Regions from separate parts of the Petralouisia sp. genome, predicted to be linked through region 1. Evidence: predicted binding sites of a transcription regulator. Region 1 holds the regulator's gene; the other holds the start of a gene.

Region 1 (4,128 bases):
GTAGGCTCGTTGATAATACGCTTTACGTCCATTCCTGCAATTTTACCTGCATCCTTGGTTGCCTGACGCTGTGCATCGTTGAAATATGCCGGAACGGTAATAACTGCATCTGTTACTTTTTCTCCCAGGTAGTTTTCTGCGTCCGCTTTTAATTTCTGCAGAATCATTGCGGAAATTTCCTGGGGAGAATAATTCTTCTCATCAATAGACCGCTTGTGGTCTGTACCCATTTCCCTCTTGATGGAAGAAATCGTCTTTTCTGCGTTGGTCACTGCCTGACGTTTTGCCGGCTCTCCCACTAATCTTTCTCCTGTTTTGGTAAACGCCACAACGGACGGTGTTGTCCTTGCTCCTTCTGTATTGGCGATAACCACAGGTTTACCACCTTCCATAACTGCCACACAGCTATTTGTTGTTCCTAAGTCGATACCAATAATTTTGCTCATAATAGAGACCTCCTCATAAATATAAACTTTACATTGTCTGCTAAATTTATTATAAAAAACGGCTGCGCCGTATTGCGAAATACCGCGTGGATTTATGCTGTTACTGCACCACAGCCACCATGCTGTGCCTTACCACGCTCTCCCGGTACATATACCCTTTCTGCAGCTCCTGGGCCACAATTCCGGATTCGTATTCTTCGCTTTCCACCTGCATCACTGCGTTGTGGAATTCCGGATTAAACTCTGACCCCACCGCTTCAATGGGCTTTACTTCCAGGTTTTCTAACTCTGTCATTAACTGCTTATATATCTTATCCATTCCCTGTACAAAGGGATCTTCCTTTGCTTCTTCGGGAACAGCGGATAATCCCCGTTCAAAATTGTCCACCACCGGAAGAATCTTCTCAATGACGCTTTTTGCCCCTACTTCAAACATCTGGGTTTTTTCCTTCTCCGTCCGTTTGCGGAAATTGTCAAATTCTGCCATCTGCCGCTGAACCCGGTCGGTCAGCTCTGCAATTTTTTCTTCCTGCTTATTCTTCTTTTCTTTCTTCTTAAAAAAGCCTTTCTTCTCTTCTCCCTGCGTCTCTTTGGAGGTCTGTTCTTCTTCGGATTCCTCCTCTGAAACATCTCCCGAAGCCTCTTCTGTTTCTTCATTTTCCGGCGGACAGGCATCTTCGCATTCCCCGTCGGGAGTCCCCGGCGTATCCATTGCCTCTTCCGGCTCCATGTTTTCTGTCTCCTGGCTTTCCATTGTTTCCATTTCTTTCTGTTCTGCCATATCTGCTCACCTTTCTATTATTCAGAATTTTCGAATATGGTATGTGTCTTTGTCTATGTTTTCCGCGGCTTACGAAATACAGCGTCAAGCTGGACTTTTAATGTTTTCAGATTATCCATCACATTTTCATAATCCATACGCTTGGGGCCGATAATCCCGATGGTGCCTGTCATCCCTTCTCCCAACTGGTATGTTGCCGTTACCACACTGCAGTCCTTCATATTCTGGATGGGGGATTCTGAGCCGATATATACCTGAATTCCGGTTTCCTCATGCGAGGACAGGCTTTCATTGACCAGGCTGACTAACTGCTTCTTCTCTTCAAAAGCGTCCAGAAGCTCCCTTGCCTTCTGGGAATCGCTTAATTCAGGATATTTTAAAATATTCGTAGTTCCGCTGGTATAAATCTCCAGTTCTTCATCCTCCTGAATGGCTCCTGCCAGCGCGTCCAGCACATCGCTGACGATGTTGCTGTGAATGCCCGCCTGCTCTTTGAGCTTCGCAATGGTGCCCAGGTTGATTTCTTCTGCCGACAGCCCGTTCAAGCTGGTGTTTAACAGGATATTCAGCTTCAGCAATGTCTCATTATCTAAGGCTTCCCTGGTGGAAATCATCTTATTCTTTACCAGATTGCCTTCCATTACAATCACAGCCAGAAGCTGCTCTTCATCCACCTGGGACAGCTGCAGGAATTTCACCTTATTCTTATGGTAAGAAGGAGAAGTAATCATGGCGGTGTAATTGGTGTTTGCCGCAAGCATCTTTGCCATCTGCTGCAATACCTGCTCCATCCGCTCGGTGTGTTCAATCATGAACTCTTTCATCTCTGTGACTTCCTGATCCTTTTCCCGCATCAGATTGTCTACATAAAACCGATAGCCCTGGTCAGAAGGAATCCGGCCTGCGGAGGTATGGGGCTGTAAAATATATCCCAGTTCTTCCAAATCCGACATTTCATTGCGTATGGTGGCCGAGCTTAAGTTCAGATCCGAATATTTGGAAATGGTTCTGGAACCTACCGGCTCTCCGGTATCCAGATAATTCCGGATGATTGCGTTTAATATTTTTCTTTTTCTTTCATCCAGCTCCTGCATCCCTGACCTCCTGCGCCCTGTTCTTTTTCTTTTGTTAGCACTCAGCTTGTAGGAGTGCTAACATCTATGTACTTAAAATAGCACTAACGTTTTTTATTGTCAATAGTATTTTTCCGATTTAATAATTTCTTTATAATTACCAACATCCTCCAATCGTCCGATGGATTTCTGCAAAAGATGACGCAGCAGCTCCCATCAATCATTTACCAACAGGGATCTGGGCACAATTTTTTTAATGCGCAGAGACATCAGGCAGGCTGCCCCAAAGGCAAATACCACCAGTCCCGCCCCTGCAGCCGCGATAAATCCCACTGGTATCCGGAAGGTACAGGTGACTATCCCAATGTCCCGTAAAAACACTGCCATCAGCGGATTGATCAAAAAGCTGTTTATGATAAGACCTGCAATAGAAGAAATGATTACCGCAGGCATAAAACTTAAGGCTGTCTGAACCATAAGCTGAGCGGTGGTAAAGCCCAGTGATTTTAAAATGCCGTATTCTCTCTTCTTACTGCTGAGCATGGCCCGCACCAGCAGGTACATCACAAACACGGTAATCAGAAGGCTGATCAGCAGAACTGCAGCCACAATCACGGTCAGCAGAGAAACATATACCGCTGAAATTCCATAGATAATCTCAGAAATATTCCGTGTCTGGATAACCTTGCTGCCCATACGCCTGCTCACTTCTTTATTAAAGTCCTCTGTGTCTGTGCTTTCAGTAAGGTTGATAAAGTAACTCAATGCGGAAAGATCACCCATCCGCTCATACCCCTTCCGGGTTAAAAGACAGTCCTTCCCCAGATTATTGGAAATCTGCGTCAAACCGGAAATAATATAAGTCTCTTCCTGTTCTCCCAGATTCATCCTGATTTCATCGCCAATTTTACAGCCCTGCTCTCCGGCGTATTTGGCAGCGACGGCTATTTCATTGTCAAATTCCGGAAACCGGCCCTCAATCACAACCTCCTGATTGTTTACCTGGGAAAAGTCGCCGCAGATATTGACAAGCAGTTCCACACCGCCCACATGCTCCACTTTTTCGGTATGGTACAGGTAGACTTTTTCCACCCGGCTGTCTTTTTTCATTTCCCGTAAAAATTCCTCTTCTGCATCTATATTAATATTAATGCAGGTATCTGCCATTTCTCCTACCACCAGATTGAGAAAATACGTAATATCCACAATTACATTTTCCAGCATCAGCCCGGAAAATACCAGCATCAGAGACAGCAGCAGCATGGTAACGCAAATGGTAAGATTATATTTCATCCCTGACAGGGCTGTCTTTAGAGAAAGCGCTGCATTTAAGGGCGCTCTGGTTTTTTCCAGGGGAATGCGGCTGCGCCGAAAGCTGTGGGTCTGTATTCCCTGGCGGAGCGCGTCAATGGGAGGAATTTTCCGGATTCTGCGGGCAGACAGCCAGACAGTCAACGCAACAGCGCTGCATACAACGGCCAGTGTCAGCAGCAACGGCTCCGGCAGAATATGAATTTCATAGGGAATGCCTGTCTGGGAAACCATCATATCATTCACCCCTGGAAACAGAACATAAGACATCGCCGCTCCCAGAACCGCGGCAAAACCTGCAATGGCCAGAAACTGCAGCATCAGCATGCCGATCAATTGTCTGCTCTGATAGCCGATGGCTTTCCATACCCCCAGATTCTTCATATTTTCCTGAATATAATTGATAATGTTGGAAGATACCACTGCCAGTACAATCAGCAGCACAAAAAAGGCCATGGCGCTGACAACGGAGGAGCAAATCATCTGGGAAATATAGCGCGACTGGGAAACCAGCGTA
Region 2 (4,128 bases), on a different contig from region 1:
CGATCTGCGTGGGTGTAGTTACGCTGCTGCTGACCGTTTATCAGGGGCATACGGTGCAGGATATTAAAACCGGTATGGATCAGTCTGTAAATAATCCCTATAACTCTGGGAAAGCGAATTTGTTTTTTGCTGTTTTTGAGTTTTTCATTTTTTGCATGGCAGTTTCTGCGGCAGTTTATTTTTCCCAGAGGGAGTCTTATATGCTGGAGAGGCACGGCATAGCGGTCTCTGCAGGAATTGCAGGAGATTTGCTGCATCTGCAGATACAGTTTTTGGTGGCGTCTCTGTCTTTGAATGTGATATCAGTTATTTTACTGATTTCCATGTATAAATATATGTTATACCGGGAATATAAAGGAGAGATCGATGAACTGACCGGCGCAATGGGCAGAAGGATGTTTCTTTACCATTGTGAGAAAGTCCAGAAGGGGAACTGCCAAGGGCAAAAGCCTCTGGGATGGTTTTTGTTTGTAGACGTGGATTATTTTAAGGAAATTAACGATACCTTCGGACATTCAGCAGGGGATAAGGTTCTGAGAGACATTGCGGGACACCTGCAGAGTATATTCAGGTGCAGCGGGACAGTGGGAAGAATCGGCGGAGATGAATTCGCCGTTATCATTGAGCATTCCATGGAGCAGAAGGAGCTGGAGTGCCGTCTGAAACAGTTTCTTCAGGTAATTGCAGCCATCCTTCCAGATAAAAAAGTAAGCTGCAGTATCGGCGCCTGTCAGTTTGTGTTTCCCCAGAGTGTGGAACGGATATTGTCAGAAACAGACATTATGCTGTATCAGGCAAAAGAAAACGGCCGGGCCTGCTATGTAATAAAAGCATGGGAAGCGGACAGGCCGGATGATGGTTCAGGAGCATAGGAAAATATAAAAATAATTCGGCCAAAGTAAATTCATACAGGAGGATAAATACAGGAGCATGGGAGAGAATAAAACAACAGAAACAGGAAACAGCCGGGATTACGGACAGATTGCAGAGGAAAATTTTCTGAAAGGATACAACTGCACCCAGGCGGTGGTTCTGGCATTTTCTGATTTGCACGGTATGGAGGAAAAAACAGCCGCAAAGCTCAGTTCTTCCTTTGGCGGCGGAATGGGCAGGCTCAGGGAAGTCTGCGGCGCGGTCAGCGGAATGTTTCTGGTGGCGGGGATGCTCTACGGCTATGACGATCCGAAAGATTACCAGGGCAAGAAGGAGCACTATAAGAGAATCCAGCAGCTTGCCCAGGCATTTGAAGAGAAAAACGGTTCCATTGTCTGCCGGGAGCTTCTGGGGCTGGAGCAGAAAAAAGACGCTCCTGCGCCAAAACTGCGGACAGATGAGTACTACAAGAAGCGTCCCTGTCCTAAATTAGTGCGGATGGCAGCGGAATTTATGGCACAGTATATAAAGGAGCATCCATTTTCATATTTTATAAAAATCTAAACTTTTTATAAAATATGAAAATGGATATTGACAAAAAAAAAGGGGAGTGCTAAATTATGTACATAAGCAATTAGCACTCGATATAAATGAGTGCTAATAACTAAAAGAAATGCAGAAAGCAGAAGAGATAGTTGAATAAGGAGGAATTGTAATGAAATTAGTACCATTAGGAGACAGAGTTGTGTTAAAGCAGTGTGAAGCAGAAGAGACTACGAAATCCGGCATCATTCTGGCAGGAAGCGCACAGGAGAAGCCGCAGGAAGCGAAAGTAGTAGCTGTAGGTCCTGGTGGAATGGTAGATGGAAAAGAAGTTACCATGCAGGTGAAGGAAGGGGATAAGGTAATCTATTCCAAATATGCAGGGAACGAAGTAAAGGTTGACGGAGAAGAATACATCATTGTGAAGCAGAATGATATCCTGGCAATTGTAGAGGGATAACAAAAGCGCAGCCAGAGCGCTGAAGCAGGAATTTGATGTAGTTAAAAGATATCAGAATCAGATTGGAAAAGGAGACGAATTATCATGGCAAAGGAATTGAAATATGGCACAGAAGCCAGAGCAGCATTGGAAGCTGGCGTAGATAAATTAGCAAATACCGTAAGAGTGACTTTAGGACCCAAGGGAAGGAACGTGGTACTGGATAAATCCTTCGGCGCTCCCCTGATTACCAACGACGGCGTAACCATTGCGAAAGAAATCGAACTGGAGGACGCATTCGAAAATATGGGCGCTCAGCTTGTAAAAGAAGTAGCTACCAAGACCAATGACGTTGCAGGCGACGGAACCACTACAGCTACCGTTTTGGCTCAGGCAATGATCAAAGAAGGCATGAAGAACCTGGAAGCAGGCGCTAATCCAATCGTTCTGCGCCGGGGCATGAAGAAAGCGACAGAGAAAGCCATTGAATCTATCGCAGCAATGAGCCAGAAAGTAAACGGCAAAGATCAGATTGCCAAAGTAGCTGCAATTTCTGCAGGAGACGAAGAAGTTGGAAATCTGGTGGCAGACGCTATGGAGAAAGTTTCCAATGACGGCGTTATTACCATTGAAGAATCCAAGACCATGCAGACAGAGCTTGATCTGGTAGAAGGTATGCAGTTTGACCGGGGATACATCTCCGCATATATGGCAACCGATATGGATAAGATGGAAGCAGTATTAGACGATCCATATATTCTGATTACCGATAAGAAAATCAGCAATATCCAGGAAATCCTTCCATTGTTAGAGCAGGTAGTGCAGTCCGGCGCAAGACTTCTGATTATTGCAGAAGATATTGAGGGAGAAGCCCTTACCACTTTAATTGTAAACAAACTCCGCGGAACCTTCAATGTAGTTGCAGTAAAGGCTCCGGGTTACGGCGACAGAAGAAAAGCAATGCTTGAGGATATTGCAATCCTGACCGGCGGCCAGGTGATTTCTGAAGAAGTAGGTCTGGAGCTGAAGGAAACCACAATGGATCAGTTAGGACGCGCAAAATCTGTGAAGGTTCAGAAAGAAAACACCATTATCGTAGACGGTGAAGGAGATAAAGAAGCAATTGCAGCGAGAGTTGCGCAGATTCGTACACAGATTGAAGAAACCACTTCTGAATTCGACAAGGAGAAGCTGCAGGAAAGACTTGCAAAACTGGCAGGCGGCGTAGCAGTGATCCGTGTAGGCGCAGCAACCGAGACAGAGATGAAGGAAAGCAAGCTTCGGATGGAAGATGCATTGAATTCCACCAGGGCAGCTGTGGAAGAAGGTATTATTGCAGGCGGCGGTTCTGCATATATCCATGCAGCCAAAGAAGTTGCAGCTTTGGCTGAGAGCATGGACGGAGATGAAAAGACAGGCGCTAAGGTAATCTTGAAGGCGTTAGAATCTCCATTGTTCTACATTGCAGCAAACGCAGGTCTGGAAGGAGCCGTTATCATCAATAAAGTGAAAGAATCCGATCCGGGCGTTGGTTTTGATGCCACCAAGGAAGAATATGTAAATATGGTAGAAGCAGGAATTTTGGACCCGGTAAAAGTAACCAGAAGCGCATTGCAGAATGCAACCTCTGTAGCCTCCACATTACTGACTACAGAATCCGTGGTTGCCAATATCAAAGAAGATATGCCGGCAATGCCGGCAGGCGGCGCAGGCGGAATGGGAATGATGTAATTTTGACAGGCTCTTTGTACGGAGCATGGATGGCAGTTTCCCGGCTGCTAAAGATAGAAAAAGGGACTGAGGAAGATGAAACTTCCCCAGTCTCTTTTGCCATTTGAAAGTTCAGAAGTATTTTCAGGTCTTGGATTGGATTTGTTTATTGACAGTATCGTAAATATACAATAGAATTAATATGTGAGTTTATGAAAAAATAAGAGGAGAATAAAAGGAAGTGAACAGTCAGCAAATCAGAAAATATGAAGCAATGGGGTTCGATAAGGGGCAGATGGAAGAAATCCGTCAGGGGTTGGAGAAGGGACTGGATGTATCCTGGTATACTTCTGTAAAATATGACTGGTTTCAGATGGAAGAAATAAAAAAGGGGTTGGAATGGGGACTGAATGTATCTGTCTATGCCAAACCGGAGATTTCCTATGACCGGATGCGGCAAATCCGTAAAGCATTGAAGGAAGGGGTAGACCTGTCCAGGCATCAGGAGCTTGAGGCCGGATATCTGCGGCAAATCCGCAAAGCAAAGATTGGGCATGTGGATA

Evidence for each region. Region 1 encodes HrcA, which represses chaperone genes, less so after heat shock. Its sites were predicted from a motif close to TGTTAGCACTCNNNNNNNNNGAGTGCTAACA; they were not measured.
Region 2: the regulator HrcA is predicted to act here: its motif matches at 1,506-1,536, upstream of groES (co-chaperone GroES).

The regions. Positions count from the first base shown of each region.
Region 1 is NZ_JBQIOP010000029.1:45,308-49,435, reverse strand. It holds gene dnaK (molecular chaperone DnaK) at 1-446, opposite strand, end outside; gene grpE (nucleotide exchange factor GrpE) at 547-1,227, opposite strand; gene hrcA (heat-inducible transcriptional repressor HrcA) at 1,281-2,321, opposite strand; gene ACTO17_RS12495 (ABC transporter permease) at 2,517-4,128, opposite strand, start outside.
Region 2 is NZ_JBQIOP010000005.1:91,221-95,348, reverse strand. It holds gene ACTO17_RS03505 (diguanylate cyclase domain-containing protein) at 1-872, shown strand, start outside; gene ACTO17_RS03500 (C-GCAxxG-C-C family protein) at 931-1,437, shown strand; gene groES (co-chaperone GroES) at 1,589-1,876, shown strand; gene groL (chaperonin GroEL) at 1,961-3,586, shown strand; gene ACTO17_RS03485 (flagellar assembly protein A) at 3,807-4,128, shown strand, end outside.